DNA from 2 places in the Halomonas sp. A020 genome. Region 2 is predicted to be linked to the other one. Evidence: predicted binding sites of a transcription regulator. Region 2 holds the regulator's gene; the other holds the start of a gene.
The links. The regulator PhoB, encoded in region 2, activates phosphate uptake and scavenging genes when phosphate is short. The targets are predictions, from matches to a motif close to TGTCATANNNNTGTCANA.
Positions count from the first base shown of each region.

Region 1: the regulator PhoB is predicted to act here: its motif matches at 6,764-6,781, upstream of phnD (phosphate/phosphite/phosphonate ABC transporter substrate-binding protein).

Region 1 covers NZ_AP022850.1:1,538,804-1,549,026, reverse strand. The annotation lists gene argE (acetylornithine deacetylase) at 1-626, opposite strand, end outside; gene ugpB (sn-glycerol-3-phosphate ABC transporter substrate-binding protein UgpB) at 829-2,154, shown strand; gene ugpA (sn-glycerol-3-phosphate ABC transporter permease UgpA) at 2,239-3,123, shown strand; gene ugpE (sn-glycerol-3-phosphate ABC transporter permease UgpE) at 3,151-3,993, shown strand; gene FRH_RS07205 (sn-glycerol-3-phosphate import ATP-binding protein UgpC) at 3,996-5,051, shown strand; gene FRH_RS07200 (5'-nucleotidase C-terminal domain-containing protein) at 5,088-6,722, opposite strand; gene phnD (phosphate/phosphite/phosphonate ABC transporter substrate-binding protein) at 6,900-7,775, shown strand; gene FRH_RS07190 (phosphonate ABC transporter ATP-binding protein) at 7,919-8,722, shown strand; gene phnE (phosphonate ABC transporter, permease protein PhnE) at 8,724-9,527, shown strand; gene FRH_RS07180 (SDR family oxidoreductase) at 9,555-10,220, opposite strand.
Region 2 covers NZ_AP022850.1:1,183,944-1,194,166, forward strand. The annotation lists gene cysZ (sulfate transporter CysZ) at 1-124, shown strand, start outside; gene FRH_RS05465 (hypothetical protein) at 196-516, opposite strand; gene FRH_RS05470 (hypothetical protein) at 1,096-1,395, opposite strand; gene phoR (phosphate regulon sensor histidine kinase PhoR) at 1,753-3,045, opposite strand; gene phoB (phosphate regulon transcriptional regulator PhoB) at 3,048-3,737, opposite strand; gene ubiA (4-hydroxybenzoate octaprenyltransferase) at 3,849-4,739, opposite strand; gene FRH_RS05490 (chorismate lyase) at 4,778-5,335, opposite strand; gene FRH_RS05495 (FAD-dependent oxidoreductase) at 5,422-6,618, shown strand; gene FRH_RS05500 (HU family DNA-binding protein) at 6,721-6,993, shown strand; gene FRH_RS05505 (hypothetical protein) at 6,993-7,349, shown strand; gene FRH_RS05510 (LysR family transcriptional regulator) at 7,412-8,350, shown strand; gene FRH_RS05515 (aldehyde dehydrogenase family protein) at 8,329-9,879, opposite strand; gene FRH_RS05520 (NAD(P)-dependent oxidoreductase) at 9,876-10,223, opposite strand, start outside.

The DNA of each region.
Region 1 (10,223 bases), 350 kb from region 2:
AAGGTCACCAATCTGGCGGCGACGTGAATCGCGGAGGTGCCTTGGTTCACCTGACTGCTGTGCGCTTCACGGCCAATCACGGTAGTACGCAGGTTGGTCGCGCCCTTTTGCGCTACCACCGGCTGCATGCTGGTGGGCTCGCCGACGATCACATGCGCCGAGGTGGAGTAGTGCTCATAAAAGCGCTTGATCAAGCTGGGGGCGCCCACGCAGCCGATCTCTTCGTCATAAGAGAAACCGAAGTAGATCGGCTGCTTCAGCGGTGCCTTCGCCCAGGTGGGCACCCTGGCGAGCGCGCAGGCAATGAAACCTTTCATATCGCAGGTGCCACGCCCATACAAACGCCCGTCGCCACCATCGTGCAGAGTGAACGGGTCGCTGCTCCAGGGCTGGCCGGCCACGGGTACCACATCGGTATGGCCTGACAGCAACACGCCGCCAGGGGCATTAGGTCCTATACGCGCAATCAGGTTGGCTTTGGTGCCGCAGGGGCTCATCACCCGTTCAGCGCTGATACCGTAGTCGGCCAAGTAGCCCTCGACGAATTCGATGAGCGCCAGGTTCGACTCGCTGGAGGTGGTATCGAACGCCACCAGTTGGCCCAGCAGCGCAGTTGCGTTAGTCATGTGAGTCTCATTGATTAAGCTTTTTTACCACCCTAGCACCCCGTTTGCGCTTTGCCTACTGAGCGCTACCAGCGTCTCGCCGAATGTTGTCCGTCACGACAAGTTCACCGTGCATTCATGAAAGCGTCATCTACACTTTCTACTGTTCAGTGCACCCAAAAACCTTAAAAAACGTACTGCGCACGACCTACAAGGAGCCGTTATGTCTCGTTTCACGTTGCACGCGCTTGCCCTCGGTGTGGCGACCGCCACGTTCAGTGTTTCCGCCAATGCCGCTACCGAAGTGACCTGGTGGCACGCCATGGGCGGTCAACTCGGTGAAATTCTGGAAGGCATGACCGAGGAGTTCAACGCCTCTCAAAACGAGTACCGCGTGACGCCCAGCTACCGCGGCAACTACACCGAAACCATGACCGGCGCCATTGCAGCGTTCCGCGCAGGCGAGCAGCCGCACATTCTGCAGGTGTTCGAGGTCGGCACTGGCACCATGATGAACGCCGATGGGGCGATCTATCCGGTGTTCGAACTGATGGAAGACCACGGCCGCGCGTTCGACCGCGAGGCCTTCCTGCCCGCCGTGGTGGGCTACTACACCGACACCAACGGCAACATGCTGTCGTTTCCGTTCAACTCTTCCACGCCCATCATGTACTACAACCGTGATGTGTTCGAGGAAGCGGGGTTAGACCCGGAGCAGCCGCCGCAAACCTGGGAAGAAGTCGCAGAATACGCCACTCAAATTACCGAATCGGGTGCGGCCAACTGTGGCTTTACCACCTCGTGGCCAAGCTGGGTGATGCTGGAGAACTTCTCCGCCATGCACAACTCCCCGCTGGGCACGCTGGAAAACGGCTTTGGCGGCCTGGACACCGAGCTGAACTTCAACAACGAGCTGGTCGCCCGTCACTGGGATAACCTGAAAACCTGGCAAGACGCAGGGGCGTTCAAATGGGGCGGCCCGGGTTCTGGCCCGGATGCCGAACCGCTGTTCTACTCCCAGGAGTGCGCGATCTTCTTTGGCTCCTCTGCTTCCCGTGCCGACGTCGCCGCCAATGCCGACTTCGAAGTGGGCTTTGGCATGCAGCCCTACTACGACGACGTAGAAGGTGCGCCGCAAAACTCCATCATTGGCGGGGCTACCTTGTGGGCGTTGCAAGGCCACACCGATGAGGAGTACGCCGCCGTAGCAGCGTTTTTCGAGTATCTCTCCCAGCCGGAAGTTCAGGCCGAGTGGCACCAGCAGACCGGCTATCTGCCGATCACGCAAGCCGCTTGGGATCTGAGCCAAGAGCAGGGTTACTACGATGAGAACCCCGGTGCGGATATTTCGCTCAAGCAGATGACGCTGAACGAGCCCACCGAGAACTCCAAAGGCCTGCGCTTTGGCAACTTCGTCCAGATCCGCGACATCATCTCCGAAGAGATGGAAGCGGTGATGACCGGTAACAAATCGGGCCAGGAAGCAGCCGATGCCGCCGTAGAGCGCGGAAACCAGCTACTGCGCGACTTCGAATCTGCGAATCAGTAAGTAAGTGCCCGCTTCGCCGCCTGCCCGCGGACAGGCGGCGACGTCATTACGCGTGCCCTTTGTTGATCGCAGGATACACCGCCTATGCAAACCAAACGCATGACCTTCCCAGGGCGCGTTTTGCCCTACGCGCTACTCGCTCCACAGGTCATTGTTACGCTGATTTTCTTTATCTGGCCGGCCGGACAAGCGCTCTATCAGTCGCTACTTCGTGAAGATGCATTTGGGCTACGCACGACCTTCGTGGGGCTGGAGAATTTTGCCCGCCTGTTTCGTGACGGCAACTATCTCAATTCGCTCTCGGTGACGGCCATTTTTGCCATTGGTACCACGCTGCTGTCCATGGCGGCGGCGCTGCTGCTGGCCTGCACGGTGAATCGCATGATTCGTTCGCGCAGCACCTACACCACACTGCTGGTATGGCCCTATGCCATTGCCCCCGCCATTGCCGGGGTACTGTGGTGGTTCATCTTCAATCCCTCCATCGGCATCGTGCCCTACATGCTGGATATGGTGGGCTACCAGTGGAATCACCGCACCTCAGGGGCAGACGCCATGCTGCTGGTAATTTTTGCCGCTGCCTGGAAACAGATCTCCTATAACTTCCTGTTTTTCCTGGCCGGGCTGCAGTCGATTCCCCAATCGCTCATTGAAGCCGCCGCCATCGATGGCGCCAGCCCCATGAAGCGCTTCTGGACCATCGTGTTTCCTCTGCTGTCGCCCACCACCTTCTTCCTGATGGTGGTGAACGTGGTGTACGCGATGTTCGATACTTTCGGGATCATTCATGCCACCACCCAAGGCGGCCCTGCCCAAGCGACGAATACGCTGGTGTACAAGGTGTACGCCGATGGTTTCGTGGGCCTCAACCTGGGGTCATCCGCCGCGCAGTCGGTGATTTTGATGGCGATCGTGGTAGCACTCACGGTAGTGCAGTTCCGCTTTATCGAGCGCCGGGTGAACTACTAGCCGCAGGCTGACTGTTGGAGTCTTGTCATGGTTGAAAATCGTCCCTGGGCGAACTTTTTTGCCCACTTAACGCTGATGCTCGGCGTCGCGGTGGTGGTGTTTCCCGTCTACGTGGCGCTGGTGGCCTCGACCCAAGCGCCGGGCGACCTGCTGCGCGGCACGCTGCCGATGCTGCCCGGTGCCCACGGCATCGAAAACTTTACCCGCATGTGGCAATCCGGCGTGTCGAACGCGGGCGCACCGCCGGCTGGCACCATGCTATGGAACAGCTTCATCATGGCCATGGCGATTACCATGGGTAAGCTGTCGATCTCACTGCTTTCCGCCTTTGCAATCGTGTACTTCCGCTTTCGCTTTCGACTGTTTTTCTTCTGGCTGATCTTTCTGACGCTGATGCTACCGGTGGAGGTACGCATCATTCCTACCTTTCAAGTGGTCGCGGATCTCAACATGCTCAATAGCTTTGCCGGGCTGTCGATTCCGCTCATCGCCTCCGCCACCGCGACGTTTCTGTTTCGGCAGTTCTTTATGACGATCCCCGAGGAGATGTTGGAAGCCGCGCGGGTCGATGGCGCAGGCCCACTGAAATTCTTTAAAGACATTCTGATGCCGCTCTCGATCACCAATATCGCCGCACTGTTCGTGATCATGTTCATTTACGGCTGGAACCAATATCTATGGCCGCTGCTGATTACCACCGATCCGGACTACTACACCATCGTAATGGGTATTCAGCGCATGACATCGGAAGAGAACCCGCAGTGGCATCTCATCATGGCCGCCGTGGTGATGGCGGCTCTGCCACCGGTATTAGTGATTTTGTTCATGCAACGCCTGTTTGTGAAAGGCCTGACCGAGACGGAGAAATAACCATGGCCAGCATTACCTTGGAAGGGCTAAAAAAAACCTACGCGGGCAACGTGGCAGCGGTCAAAGGCGTCGATTTACATATCCAAGATGGCGAGTTCGTGGTGCTGGTGGGGCCTTCTGGCTGCGGTAAATCCACGCTGCTGCGCATGGTGGCAGGCCTGGAGAGCATCACTGAAGGCACGTTAAAGATCGGCGAGCGAGTGGTGAACCAACTTGAGCCCGCCGAGCGGGATATCGCCATGGTGTTCCAAAACTATGCCCTCTACCCCCACATGACGGTGTACAACAACTTGGCCTATGGCCTGAAAAATCGCGGCTTCAAGAAAGACGCTATTGAACAGCGGGTGCGCGCAGCGGCCAAGATGCTGGAAATTGAGGATTTTTTAGAACGCAAGCCGCGCAAACTTTCTGGCGGCCAGCGCCAGCGTGTGGCCATGGGCCGTGCATTAGTGCGCGAGCCCGCCGCGTTTCTGTTTGACGAGCCGCTCTCTAACCTGGATGCCAAGCTGCGCGTCCAGATGCGCGTCGAGATCAAGCAGCTTCAGCGGCGGTTAAAAACCACCAGCCTCTACGTGACCCACGACCAGCTCGAAGCAATGACGCTGGGGGACCGGCTCGTGGTGCTCAATGCCGGACAGATCGAGCAGGTAGGCACCCCGATGGAGATCTACGCCCGACCCGCCACCATGTTCGTGGCGGAGTTCATCGGCTCCCCCGCCATGAACATGCTGCCGCTGGCCTACCTGCAGCAGCAGGACACCCAAGGCGTGCTAAGCCAGTTGCCAAAAGAGACCGATACCGTCGGCATACGCCCAGACGATATGCAGCTCACCCTACCAACAGTGCCTTACGTCACACTAGACACGACCTTGATGCTGTTCGAGGCTGCTGGTGCAGAGAGCCATCTCTACGTTAACTTGGCGGGTAGCGAACAGCCTACGGTGATTCGCACGGCAGGCCAGCCGCCGGTGCGTGAAGGCGAAACGCTGCAGGTATATGTTACCGGTGATGCGCTGCATCCGTTCAACAGCACCACTGGCAAGCGCACCTTTCATTAGTACGTAAGTACCTAGCGCCTTCGGCGGGTGGCCAAGCTACTCGCCCTGGGCAAGATCGGTAATGCGTCCTTCAGGTTGGTAAAACACCTCACCAAGTGCCGCGATGTGGTCACGCAGCATTTCCCAGTCCGTATTGCCCACGATGGTGTTACGACCATCATCATAGGCGGCCCCTAACGCCGCGTGGCTGTCGCCGCCCGCTGCAGTAAAGTTATTGGTTGCCACGGTATAGGTGGTATCGGGATCAATGGTCTGCATCGCGCCCTCTCGATTCACCTTCAAGCTCACCACCCGCTTCCCCACCGGCAAGCGACTGTCGAAGACCAACTCTGTCCCAGCGGAGACCTGCAAAAAGCCACCGTTCTCTTCTGGGACGTTGGCGAGCGCAATTTCAAAAGTCTCCAGCAGTTCAGCGCCCGTCACCTCTAGCAGCGCGAGGCGATTGCCAAACGGCTGCACGGCAATCAGATCGCCCACCGTGACCTCGCCTTTGGGCAGCGCTTCACGGATACCGCCGCTATTTTGAAACGCCATGATGGTGTCTGGCGCCACCCGCTGTGCGGCGTAAAGCTGACCATCGGCAATCAAGTTACCCAGCGCCGTTTCATTTGCACGCACGCTCATGGCATCGCCCTGACCGTGACGAGGGTTCGGCAACGCAAGGATAGCCGTTGCGCCCACCTGCTGATCACGCAGGGTTTCAATCGCTTCCGTAAACGGGGCGAGCTGTGCCAACGCAGCCTCATCCGGCGTGCGCTCTTCGGTGGCAAGTAATTCACCGCTTACCGTTTGAACCACGCCTTCTGCATCGAACGTCACCTGCATCACACCTAGATACTTTCCATACTCACCCGCTTGGCCGATGGCCGTCGGTGCTTTCGCATCACCCGCTGAGGAGTGGCTCACCAGCGTCGGCGGCGTTACCTGCGTGTGACTATGGCCGCCGATGATGATATCGATACCCTCAACATGCCGAGCCAACAGACGATCATTGCCGACGCTGGGGTCGCTGTCATAGCCTAAGTGCGTGAGGGCAATAATCTTATTGACCCCTTGCGCTTCAAAGGCCGCCACCATGGCGTCCGCCGCTTCACGGTAATCGCTAATGGTGACCTCACCAGGGCTGGAAATCGTTTCACTGTCCTGTGTGCTCAAGCCGAAAATGCCGATCTGCTCGCCATCTTGTTCCACAATGATGCCGTCATAGAGATAGCCCGCCTGCGGTGAAGCACTGACCGATTCACCCAACCGCTCAGCGAACTCAGGGGCAGCAGTAAAATCCAGGTTCGCGCCCAGAATGGGGAAATCAGCCTCCGCGAAAAAGGCCGCCAGCGCCTGATGGCCGCCCTCGGGGCTCCCTAAATCAAACTCATGGTTACCGGGCACAAAGGCGTCGTAACCCATTGCGTTCATAAAGGCCAATGCGTCTTGGCCCTGGAACTCGTTGAAATAGAGCGTGCCGGAAAAAATATCGCCTGCGTCCAGCAGTAGGCCATCGCCATAGGTGGCTTTCGCCTCATTGAGCGTGGTAATCAGTGACGGATAAGCATCGGTGCGACCATGCAAATCGTTAGTATGGTAAAGGGTGAGGGTAAACGACTGCGCCAATGCTGCTGGGGTAACTGCCCACAGCGCTGTCCCTAGCGTGATACCTGTTCGTAACGCATCCATAACCATGCTCCTTGTCGAGTGAGGGGGCTAGGCCATTAGTCTGTCATCTGCACGTGATCATACCGTCACCTTGACTACACCTAAGTGTCACAGTGAACTGCCACCCTACTGCTGATCATAACGAGCGACTACCGCTAGGTAGTCACCGCAAAAAAAACAGCTGAAGGGAACATGACCATGACGAGAACACTGTTAACGATGGCGATAGCCGCCGCAACCTTTACCGTGTCTACCGCCCACGCCAATAGCGATTTAAGCAACGTATGCCCCACTCCTATCCGCATGGCCGATACCGGCATTGAAGGAATGGGCCCGCTCGCAGAAGCGTTTGGCCCCTTTGCTGAAGCGTTTGAGGAGACCACCGGCCTCACGCTTGAGATGTTTAGTCTGAGCAACCGCACCGCCGCAGGCACTGCGCTGCAGTATGATGACGTAGACCTCGTATTTGCAGGTCCGTCTGAGTTCGTCTTGTTCGACCGCGAAAGCGACATTGAAATTCTGTTTGCGATTGAACGCCCCCACTACGGCAGCAGCTTTTATGTTCCCGCCGATAGCGATATTCAGTCGCTGGAAGACCTGGCAGGCCACCGGGTCGCTTTGAAAGACGTGGGCTCAACCAGCGGCCATATTTTCCCAAGCCAGATGCTGGTTGATGCGGGGCTGGATATTGATCGCGACCTTGAGATTATTATGGCTGGCGATGCCCGTATTGCAGCGCTGGTTAACGGCGATGTGGATGCCATGGGCGGCGGTAACCGCGATATCGAAGAGATTCAAGCGATGGACCCGAACGGCGAGTATCGCGTGATTGCCACCAGCGACGTACTGCCTGGCGACCCAGTGGTGATGCGCGGATCGCTAGACGACGCCTGCAAAACAGCACTGCGCAGCACTCTGGAAGAGAACAGCGAAACCCTGTGGAACGCGCTGATTGCCACCGACCGCAACGAAGATAAGTTTTTAAACCGCGACTCCTCGCTGGGCTTTGACCGCACCAATGAAGATTACGATGTCGTGCGCCAAGCCTACGAAGCAGCAGGCATTCCGCTCTAATTCGTTTTCCACCGCTCCCTTTATCGTGATCGCACAGGGACGTGCGTTGATCGAGCAAAGGCTCTTTGAGTACCAAGACACGGTAGGTCTCTCATGTCTGTCGTTCCACTCTCCCTCCTGGCATCTGCGCAGGAGGTTTTTGTATGAATGCCATCGATCTTTCTAACGTTCACAAACATTACGGCAGCTTACATGTCCTGCGTGGGCTAACGCTCAGCATCCCCAAAGGGGAGTGTGTCATTTTGCTGGGGGCCAACGGCTGCGGTAAGTCCACGCTGATGCGCTGTATCAATGGCTTAGCCCCCCACGATCAGGGCGACATTCACATTTTCAACGAATCGCTTTCGCAGATTTCCAAACCGCGTTTGCGCACACTGCGTCAAAAAGTTGGCGTGGTTTTTCAGCAGTTTAACTTGGTACAGAACGTCAGCGTGTTTCAAAACGTGCTGTATGGCGCACTGGGCCAGCAGCGTCTTGGCTTACTGTCGACGCTCTCTTGCACCGCGAGCCAAACGCTTCGCGAGCGCGCCATGCAGTCGCTGGACCGGGTGGGTTTGGCCCATAAGGCCCTGGCAAGCTGTCGCGAGCTATCAGGCGGTCAACAGCAGCGCGTCGCCATTGCCAGAACGCTGATGCAGGACGCCCACATCATCATCGCGGATGAGCCCATCGCCAGCCTGGACCCGAAAGCGGGCCGCGAGATTATGGATCTGCTGCTAGAGGTAGTGAGCGAACGTGGGCTCACTGTGCTGTGTACGCTGCATCAGCTAGAGCTAGCGCAACAGTACGGTGACCGTATTGTGGGCATGAAAGCGGGCACCGTAGTGCTTGATACGCCTCGCGAGGCGGCCACGCTGAGCGATATGCAGGCGCTCTATCAAGGTGACACCCGTGTCGAGCAAACGCCCTCATCCTCCACGACCCACCAACCGCTTAGGGCGATCTAACATGCCATCGAAGCTACCGCCAACTGGCAGCCTGCCTCCCCGTTTTCGCCGCCCTTCCCTGTTTGTTTGGGGCATCAGCCTCGGCTTTTTAGCGCTGTTTATACAAGGCGTCATGGCCACCAATGTCACACTCGAGCGTTTGATACGCGGGGCGACGAACCTAGGTCACTTCATAGGGCGGGCTTTCCCTCCGGATCTCAGCAATTTAGACGTACTGGCATGGTCGATGTATGAAACCCTCAACATTGCCATTGTCGGCGTAACGCTGGGCGTTATCCTCAGCGTGCCGTTTGCTCTGCTGGCGGCGCGCAATACCTCCCCCGCCCCATGGGTGCGCTCCATCACGCGGCTGATGATTGCCACCATGCGCACTATTCCCGACCTTATCTGGGCACTGATCTTTGTGGTCGCGGTGGGGTTAGGGCCAATGGCGGGCGTGCTGGCCATCGTGATGGATACGATTGGTTTTGCCGCCCGCTTTTTCTCAGAACGGATCGAGGAAGTCCACCCCGGTCCCTCCGATGCGCTAACCGCCACCGGGGCCAGCAGGCTATCCGTGATTGGGGGTGCGATTTTGCCAGAAACCCTCGCCTCCATGACGGCCACCAGCTTATACAGCGTCGAGAAAGCGCTGCGTTCAGCGGTCACGCTAGGGCTGGTGGGCGCAGGCGGCATTGGCGTCGAACTCGCCGCCGCCATGCGGCTGTTTAACTACGACCGCGCGCTCACCATTATTCTGGTGATCCTTGTGGTGGTGATTGGTTTTGAGCAGCTCTCGTCGCAAATCCGCAAGCGCGTGATTTAAGGCATGCCCAGTCGGCTCAAGGCACGTCTACCAAGGCAACTGTTCGCCATTGGAGTGCCAGAAGCCGCCGCTATTCTCTAAGTTGAGCGCTGTGATGCAGGCGGCAATGCCCGTTGCGGCTTCCTGGGGGCTGATGTGGCCGCCAAAGTTGACCATCCGGGTTTTCACATAGCCCGGATGCAGCTGTGCCACGGCGATGCCGCGAGGCTTAAGATCGATGGCCAGCGATTTACCAAAGGCGTTCAGCGCCGCTTTTGACGCGCGATAGCCGTAGCGGCCGCCTGAGTCGTTGTCCGCTAAAGAGCCCATCCGGCTGGTAATATTGGCGATTTTACTGCCCTTTTTCATCAGCGGCAGCAGCGCTTCGGATACTCGCAGCGGTGCATAGGCATTGATTTCCATTTGCTGGCGTAGGCTGTCGATCTCGATATCTCCCAGCACATCATCGCGCAGCAGACCCGCGTTGTTGATCAACAGATCAATGGTGTGCCCGGCTAACGCCGCAGAAAGGCGCGCGATATCGTCGTCCTGGGTCACATCAATGTCTTCTATCACGTTGACGGCGACACGATCTAACTCATCAGACGTTTGGCGACATACGCCGATGACTTTCCATCCCTCCTGTTGATAATGCTCAGCCAGGGCTAACCCTACGCCCCGATTTGCGCCTGTAATCACAACGATGGACGACATACT
Region 2 (10,223 bases):
GTTGATCATGCTGGTTACCTGGATTCCCCTTGCCAATCTGTTTTTGATACCCGGCGCCGTCGCAGGGGCAGTGCTCATGTGGGACGGGCATTATCGCGGCACACAGGATGTAGTGAACCCGTGACGACGCGACAGTGGGAGGCATAGACACAAAAAACCCCGCCTAGGCGGGGTTTTGGGGATATAGCGCTGGGCTTACCAACGGATACCGTCACCTTCGTCGCGGTTCAGCTCATTGGCGTCATAGCCCGTTTTGCGGGTGGCTGTATCGGTTGAGTCGTTGGCGCTGCTAGACGTAGAGTAATCCAGCGTGTCACCTTCGTCATGGATCAGGTCACTAGTAGAATACTGGGCCGGACCTGACGTATTGTGCGAGCTTGGCTCGATAATATCGTGACCTGCAGAACGGTCTTTATTCAATTCAATGGACGTGTGGGCAAAGGCCATTGGACTTGCAACCAAACCGAATGCAACGCTTAGAACAGCCGTCTTTTTCGCTAACTCGTTAAATAACATCGCTACGTACTCCTTTAACGTGGAGCCAGTCGGCGTAGGCCAGAACCAGAACACATGAGCGCCTACGACTAATGGCTAACTTAACACCTAGTTATTGCACACAAGATGCCAAATTACATAGAAAATAAAAAATTATTTTATAAACATGTATTTATACAAATTACATTGTGCGCAATATAATGCAGCAACGTCAAAAATACCTCAAATATATTGTGCAATAATGACACATGCGCCGTGTACGTGGCGCAGAATGACTCACCTTAAGAAAGATTCCGCAGACTTTCATGCAGGCTCGTTCTAAAGAAAACCTTACATACCCTCTGCATATGCCGCAGGCACAAAAAATTAGACCCCGCAGGGCGGGGTCTTGGTCACTCTTACTTGTCAACGATACTGACGTCTGGCTTCCTATCCTTTTGCGGGGTGCCAACCTTGGTATATCCCCTGACCAGCGTATTGATCGTTATCTGATTCTTTCCATGAATCTTTGAGCATCCTTGCTATAGGACATCCTTGCCCCTTAAATGCTCACTCCTAAGCGTAAGAGTTTTTAACAGCTTTGCAAATAAATGTTACAACTTACATGCCGCTATTTTCTTCCGGAAGCTCTTCGGTGCTGTCGTATGTCGCATCCGAGTCATCGCTCATGGAATTCGGCTCCATATCGCTGGCGTTATCGCCTTCGTCATGGGTTAAATCTTGGTTGCCATGATCAGATGGCATCGCAGTATCGCTGGACTGAGATTCCACCGGCTGCTCGTCTGGAGAAATATTGTCGGCCGGGTCAGCAGGCTCTTGGGCAAAAGCCAATGGGCTTGCTACCAAACCAAACGTTACACCTAAAATACCAGCTTTCTTGAGTAGTTCCTTGGACATCATATTCCGCCTCCTCGATCGCTGTGAAATACCGCTTTAGTAAGGAAGAGCGACTTCATGTCTTACCAGTTCCTGCGGTAATCTTCCTTACCAGAATTTTTGCATCCGACATGCCAAAATTTCAAAAAAATAGAAAAATACATATAAATACAATAGTTTATAAAAAAATAAAGCCATGCCAAAATAGCTTCAGCCGCGATTTCATAGCGAGTTAATTGGCTACATATGGCACATGCGCGGTGTTTGACCATGCTTACATGCCAATATGACACACTTGTACATAGATTATGCAAATCGACGAATGAGGAAGGATTGAGTGTACGAGGTGAGGCCGGTGAAACGAGTGGCCGAGCGGCATTTTTACTCGTTGACCACCCTAGTGGCCGGGAATACGCAACGGAACAGTGCCCCTTCACCGGGCAACGACTCCACTTGGAGCTGCGCATCGTGGCGCAGGAGAACGTGTTTTACAATGGCCAGGCCCAGCCCAGTGCCACCGGTGGCGGTGCTGCGCCCCTTATCGACGCGGTAGAAGCGTTCGGTGAGACGCGGGATATGGACCGGATCGATCCCTTCACCGTCGTCGTCCACTTCGATGCAGGCACTGCCATTGGGCAGAGCCGCCCAGCGGAGCGTGATTTGACTTCCCTCCGGCGTATAACGCACTGCGTTGAATGCCAAGTTGGAGATCGCACTGCGCAGCTCCTGCTCACTGCCGATTAGGCGCGCTTCGCAATCGAGTACGATCTGCACGCTGTGTTGCTGGTGAGACAGCGCCAGCGCATCGCGGCGAATACTCTCCAGCATCGGCCCGACGGCAAGCGGCTGGTGATCTTCTCCCCCTCGATCGATTTCGAGCCTAGAGAGTAGTAGCAGGTCGTTGACCAAGTTCTGCATGCGCTTGGTCTGCTCCTCCATTTGACCGATGCCTTTGCCCAAACGGGGCGGCAGCAGCTCTTTCAAATCGCCATAGGTTTCCAAGTAACCCGACAGCACGGTCAGCGGTGTGCGCAGCTCGTGAGACACGTTGGCTACGAAGTCACGGCGCATCTGTTCGAGGCGATGCAAGCGCGTAATGTCCCGGGCCATGACCAAGCGCTCGTCATCACCATAGAGCGTGATTTGATACTGCAGAATACGCCGCTCATCGATGGGTGAGGTGAGTGTTAGCGGCTCGCCATACTCCCGGGCATTGAAGTAGCTAATGAAGCGTGGGTCGCGCAGCAAGTTGGTAATATGCTGTCCGCGGTCATGGGCGGTTTGCAGGCCCAACATCTCGGTAGCCGCGCTATTCCACCACTCTAAATCACCATGCCGATCCAGCATCACGACGCTATCACGCATCGCTTCCGAGGATTCCTGAATACGCGCAAGGGTCGCCCGCAGGCGGCTTTGAGTAATGCGTTGGCTCTTTTGATAGCGGTAGAGACGATCGAAAAGCTCACCCCAAAGCCCCGTTGCCGCGGGCGGCTCATCGTGAGGGTGAAGCGTCAGCCATTGGAACAGCGCCTTTAATTGGCGCAAGTGATAAATCAAACAGAATAAGAGGCCAGCGGCGAGCCCCACACCGGGATACCCCACCAGCCACCCCAGGCACATGCCCAATAGCGCCAGCCAGGTAATGCGCCACCATTCACGGCTCCACAGGCGCACGACTACACCCGAGCAGAGAAACGATACCCAGTGCCCCGCACTGTTTGAATCAAATTCTGGTGCGCCTCCCCTAGCGCCTTACGCAACCGGCGAATGTGCACGTCCACCGTGCGCTCCTCTACGTACACGTTGCCGCCCCACACCTGATCGAGAAGCTGGCTACGGGTATAGGCACGCTCTTGGTGGGTCATGAAAAACTGCAGTAATCGATACTCGGTAGGGCCCATCTCCAGCGCCTTTCCATACGCGCTAACACGATGGCTCACCGGGTCTAACAGCAGCCCATTGATTTCGATGGGATCTTCCACGCCGCGCGGGGTCGCCCGGCGCAGAACGGCTTTCAGGCGCGCTACCAGCTCACGGGGCGAAAACGGCTTGGTGATGTAATCGTCGGCGCCCGCTTCCAGACCTTGGATCTTATTATCCTCTTCGCCCTTGGCGGTCAGCATGATGATCGGCAGTTCCGCAGTAGCCTCTTCGCGCTTGAGACGGCGTGCCAATTCGATGCCGCTGGTGCCAGGCATCATCCAGTCCAGCAGCAGCAGGTCGGGCTGATGATCTACGACCATCGCGTGGGCATCCTGGGCGTTATCCGCTTCAAGCACGCGATAGTCAGCCATTTCCAGCGCCACAGCGATCATCTCGCGAATGGGCGCCTCATCATCGACGATCAGTACGGTCTTGGCGGTCATTCCAGGGCCTCACGGTGTGCTAAGAAAGCTCATGTATGCGAAAACGGTTCAATGACATGTCTGTGACGATAACACCATGACTTAATGACAATTCTATGACACCCAGCAATATTAGCCAGCCACGGGCCACTCGCTTAGAGCAATGCCGGCAAAGACCAAGAGCCCCGACCAGTGATTATTCAAAAACGCTTGGAAACAGCGATCACGCTCCCGGTGAACGATCAAACGCTGTTGATGGGCAAAGGTTACCGCCATTCCGACCACACCGAGCCAGAAGAAACCGCCCAGGCTCGCCATCAGCCCCACCCAAATCAACAACGCTAGGGTGGCAAGCTGCAGCAAGCCAATGATGAGACGGTCGGCACTGCCAAACAGCACCGCCGTGGATTTGATGCCGATCTTCAGGTCGTCATCGCGATCGACCATGGCGTACTGGGTATCGTAGGCCACTGTCCATAGCACGTTAGCGCTGAACAGTAGCCACGCCACGAGTGGCACCTCGCCGAGCACGGCGCCAAACGCCATCGGAATCGCCCAGGAGAACGCCGCCCCCAGGACCACTTGGGGAAAGTGGGTATAGCGCTTCATGAAAGGATAAATGAACGCTAGCAGCACACCGCCGAAGGAGAGCAGCACGGTAAACCAATTGGTCAACAGGACCAACACGAAGGCCGCCGCCACCAGCGCCACGAACAGCAGCTGCGCCTCGGTTTCACTAATACGGCCGGTGGCCAGCGGCCGCTGCCGGGTGCGCTTTACATGGCCATCGAAGTGGCGGTCGGCGTAGTCGTTCACCACGCAGCCTGCCGCGCGCATTACGTACACCCCGGCAATGAAGATCAGCAGTACATCGCGGCCCGGCACCCCGTCCGAGGCGATCCACAGCGCCCATAGCGTTGGCCACATCAACAGCCAAGTACCTATCGGCCGGTCCAAGCGCATTAGCTGTAGGAAATCGGTCAGGCGGGCCCACCCGGTTGGGCGCAACAGAGAACGGTCCATGCTCATGCTTACCTCGTCGAAAAAGTCGCTGCGTTAGCCTAGCGCGACGGCAGGCTCAGTGCATCTGTCATGGTGGATAAAAAGTACTCCTGCACCAGCAACGACAGCCCGCCGTGCTCAAAGACGGAGCGCCGCCCCCAAAGGCTACTGGCCGACGATCCCAGCGTCAGCCGGTTGAATGGCGGCGCGGCCGACGTTACTTCCAGCGGCCCGCGCACCAAATCAGGCTTCTGGAATAGCCAGCTGCCTAGCGAACGCTCACCTAAGTTGCCCAACCCTTTGCCCTGCAGGTGGTGAAGCGATGCCACCGAACGCGCCACGACCCACGGCGTTTCATCGATACACAGCGCCACCTCACGCAGCCACGCATAGCGGCGGTGTGCAATGCCCAGGGCAAGGGCTTCATCGCGCTGGGGCAGGCCGATGGTCTGGCGCAACACGCGCACCCGAAATGCGCCCGGCTTACCGGCGGCCATCAGGCGGGCGGTCAACGAATCCGTGGAGGCGACCCACTGCCACCAAGGCGCGCTCATGGCTGGCCGAGCAGCGGCCACCGGCAGCCACTGAGGAAAGAGTGAAAACTCGGGGGCGGTCACCTAGGCCTCCAGGGCAGTCAATTGAGAGTGAGCTAGTGTAACATGGTGGTTTATAGGCTTTTGTTCCACCGACGTCAGGGGACGGTATGCCCAACTCACACACGACCTCTTCCACGCCCTCTCCTCACTCAACTGCTCTGGCGATCGTCGGAACCGGCATGGCAGGCGTGGGGCTAGCGCGTACCCTGCGACGCCAGGGAGATACACGCACTATCACGCTGATCAGTGCAGACAGCGGCGATGACTACAGCAAGCCCCTGCTTTCCACCGGCTTTGCCAAACGCCTCGGCCCTGACAAGCTCGCCCAGCGCGATGCCAGTGCACTGGCAGACGAACTCAATGCCGAGGTCATTACCCACACCCAAGTGACGCATCTAGATGTGGATAACCAAACGCTACACCTGAGCAGCGGCGCCACGCTTCGTTACGATGACGTGGTGCTGGCCACCGGTGCCGCCCCTCGCAGGCCATTCAGCGTGCCCAGCGCACTGGCGGAGCGCTGCTTTACCGTCAATGACTTAGACGACTACCGGCACCTGCATGAAGCACTCACTCAGCCGAGCCGCGTGGCGATCATTGGGGCCGGGCTCGTTGGCTGTGAATTCGCCAATGACTTGCACGCAGGCGGACACCAACTCACCGTAATCGCGCCGGAGAGCGCCCCACTGCCGCGGCTGCTGCCCGAACCACTGGGTCATGCGCTGGCCAATGCGTTTCACGCGGCAGGCATTCGCCTCGCACTAGGGCGCAGCTTGGACACGCTTTCCCAAGCGGCCGACAACGCCGTAGCTTTGCACTTGGATAACGGCGAGCGGCACGCGGTAGATCTCGTCCTCTTCGCCACCGGCTTGATACCACGCACGGCGTTAGCAGAGGCCGCTGGCCTAACCGTAAGTGCCAGCGGCATTCACGTCGACCGCCACCTCCGCACTCGCCAGCCTAACGTTTATGCCCTGGGTGATGCAGCCTGTATCGACGGTGTGAACGCCATGTATGTCCAGCCGCTGCAAGCCAGCGTTAAAGCGTTGGCGGCGACGCTCACTGGCACGCCTACCGCGGTTCGCTTTGGCGCATGGCCCGTGGTGGTCAAAACGCCGCTACTGCCCATCGTGGCCTACCCCCCAACGCAGCCACCCAAACGCTGGCGAATCGAAGGCGACGGTGACGATTTCACCGCCTTGGCCGAAGATAAAGACGGTCGTTTGATTGGTTTTGCGTTGACAGGCGGCTGTGTGAGAAGGAAAGTGGAGCTTTCCAGAGCCGCCCCCACCCTGCTAGGCTGATTTTCGCCGCGTTCGCGACTAGGCTAAAAAAGCTCCGCCTGCTGGGGTAAGCCGAGCAACCAACAACATTGATGTCTGTTTTTTCACAAGGGAGATTCCTTTATGCGCAAACCTGAACTCGCTGCCGCGATTGCTGAAAGTGCTGACCTGTCCAAAGACAAAGCGGGACAAGTGCTCAACGTCATTCTGGACGAAATCACCAACAGCGTCGCCAAGGGCGAAGACGTCGCCTTGATCGGTTTTGGCACCTTTACCGTTCGCGAGCGCGCTGCCCGCACCGGTAAAAACCCGCAAACCGGCGCACCGCTGCAGATTCCGGCCAGCAAAAACGTGGCATTCAAGCCAGGCAAAGCGCTCAAGGACGCCGTTTCCTAATGAAGCTTTCGCTGACGCTGTGGCTGCTGGGCTTTATGCTCAAGCGAGCCCTGCGCCGCAAGCCGCGCTTTCGTGAGCAGCTCGAGCGCATGCGCGGCCTGGACTGGGGTGTCGCTACGGAAGACTTAAGCACCGCCCGCTACTACCGGATGGCGCCTAACGGCATCACCACCGGCAAGGGGTTGCCCGTCGATCTAGATCTTGAGCTGCGCTTTCGCGATCAAGACGCGGCGCTGCGTATTCTCAAGAAGCCTACCCAGCAGGCGTTTCTGGACGGCATGGTGGCAGGAGACGTCCGCCTCGTCGGCGACTCCTCCGATATGAACAAGCTGCAAAAATTGTTGAAGTATTTGTAGCAAGCTTTGCGGCATGGAACGAACAGTCAAGGGGCAATCCCGCAGAGGTATAACGGCTATCGATGGACATACCTCATCAACGCTTAGTGTACTTCCGCGTTACCCTGGAATCTGGTTCTGTGCGCCGAGCGGCAGCGCGCTTGGATATCGCTCCCTCGGCCGTCAGCAGGCAAATTGCGCTGCTGGAAGAGGCCCTGGGTGCGACGCTCATGGAGCGCCAGCGCGACGGCATCTCACCTACTCCCGTAGGTGAGATGCTGCTTGAGTATTGTGAACGTCGTGGCGCCCTCGATGAAGGATTCATTGCCTCGCTGGAGTCCTATCAGCGCATGGAGACCGGCAAGATATCCCTGACCGTTGGCGAAGGGTTTGTCAGCGACTTGGTGGCTTCTCCTCTGCATGAGTTCACTCAACGCTATGCGGGCATTCAGCTCGACATCCACACGGCGGGTACCTCGGGCATCATCGAGGCGGTGGTGGGCGATCACAGCCACATTGGCTTGATGTTCCATGAGCGTACTCATCCCCAACTTCGTTTCTGGGCCTCCAGCCCGCAGCCGCTGATGGCGATTCTCTCGCCCAGTCATCCCTTGACCTGCCAAGCCACCCCGCTCACGCTAACTCAGCTTAGCGATCAGCCGATGGCCATGTGGGATACCACCCATGGCGTGCGTCAAATGGTCGATCAAGCTTTCCAGCAGGCTCGCATTGCCCCCCGCATGGCGATGAACACCAACTCCATGGTGATTCTGGCGCAATATGTCCGCAGCGGCATGGGCATTACCCTGCTGCCCGCGTTTGCCGTCGCCCACGACCTGGAAGTGGGAACGCTGGTAGCACGCCCCGTCGATCACCCGCTATTTCAGCGCTCTCAGGCCCACATGGTCACCCGTGTAGGGCGCCAACAGCCCAAGGCCAGCATCCTGCTACTGCGCCATCTACAGCGCTGGATGCAAGCCTTCCGCGACCCGGCGTTAGATCAGCCGACGCCACTGCCATAACCAAACGCCACGCTGGCTTCTGGCGCGGTTTCCACCCAGACGCTTTGTGGCACGGTGTATTCGCGTAGGCCATCCAACCCGCTGGAGCGACCAAAACCGCTGTCACCAAAGCCACCGAACGGTGACATCACGCTGATGGCCTTGTAGCTATTGATCCATACCGTGCCAGCACGCAGCTGACCGGCCACACGATGTGCCCGCGCCACGTCCTGGCTCCATACCGCCCCTGCCAAACCAAAGCGGGTGTCGTTCGCCAATCGAATGGCTTCCTCTTCATTGTCAAAGGCCATCGCGACGAGCACTGGCCCAAAGACCTCTTGTTGGGCAATCTCCATATCAGGGGTGACATCCACCAGCACGGTAGGCGCGATAAAATAGCCCTGGGCGTCGTCAGGCAAACCTTCAGGACGTTTGCCACCCGTCAGCACTCTCGCGCCTTGCGCTTCTGCGGCCTCGATCATGCGCGTTACCTGCTCGAATTGACGGCGATTCTGCAGCGGCCCCATACGGGTGGCTTCATCGCTGGGCAGGCCCACGTGAATCTGCTCCGCCGCGCGAGCCAAACGCGTAGTGACTTGCTCAAATACCGAACGCTCGATCAACAGGCGCGATCCTGCCACACAGCTTTGGCCCGCCGCCGCAAAGATGGCCGCCTGGGCGCCAGCTACCGCTTCGTCTAACTTGGCATCGGCAAACACGATATTGGCGGATTTACCGCCCAGTTCTAATACGCTGGGCACCAGGCGGCGGGCCCCCGCCTCGGCAATCATCCGTCCACTTTGGGGCGAGCCGACAAATACCAATTTGCCTATGGCGGGATGGTCGGTCAGCGCCGCGCCGGTCGTTTTGCCCAGCCCATTGACGATATTGACCAACCCCTTAGGTAGCCCACCACGTTCGAGTTGTTTGGCAATCACGACCGAGGTGAAAGGGGTCAGCTCGGAAGGTTTCAGCACCACCCCGTTGCCCGCCGCCATGGCCGGTGCCAGCTGCCAGGCACAGGTGAACATCGGCGCGTTCCAGGGCGTGATCTGCCCCACCACCCCATAGGGCACGTGGCGCACATAGTTAAGATGCGAGGTAGGCACTGGAATGACCTCGCCGTGCTGCTTGTCGCACCAGCCCGCGTAGTATTCGAACATCTCGCGCACTTTGCCTACTTCGGCCCGGCAGTCACGAATGGGCTTACCGGCCACCACGCTTTCTAACTGCGCCAGCGCTTCTTCATGGCCTTCTAGCGCACGTATGGCAGCATTCATGCGCCGCCCACGCTCGCTGGCGGTCAGCGCCATCCATTCGCGTTGCCCCCGCTGCGCCGCTTGTGTCGCCCGCTCAATCAAGCCCGCACCCGCATCGCGGTAGCTGACCAGCGCATCCCCCGTCGCCGGGTTGATCAGCGTGATCTCTTCACCTTCTCCGGCCACCAGATCACCATCGATCCAGTTGCTCAACGGCGTTTTTGCCGCTAAACCAAAGCCGTTTAGGAGTGCGGCAAGCTGGTCGCTGGCGTGTTGGCTAAGTGAATTCATTGGTTACCCTCCGCTTGGCTGGCACGGGCTAAAATCGGCGTGGTGATATGGTTGAAGTCATCGCTATCGGTGGGCTGTTCGGTGTTGTCGTGCCAAGCATCGACAACCATTTGTAGCAGCGGTAAAGGAAGGCCCAACTGCTCAGCCGCCTCCCGCGCCAGGCGCAGGTCTTTACGCATCAATCCCGTGGTAAAGCCAGAGTCGAAGCGCTCGCTCAGCACCCACTCGGGGAAATTCACCTCACTGATAGCGCTACGCCCGGAGCCGCTATTGATGCCTGCCAGACAAGCAGCGGGGTCAACACCGGCTTGGGCGGCCATGGCAACTGCCTCGGCGGTCGTGAT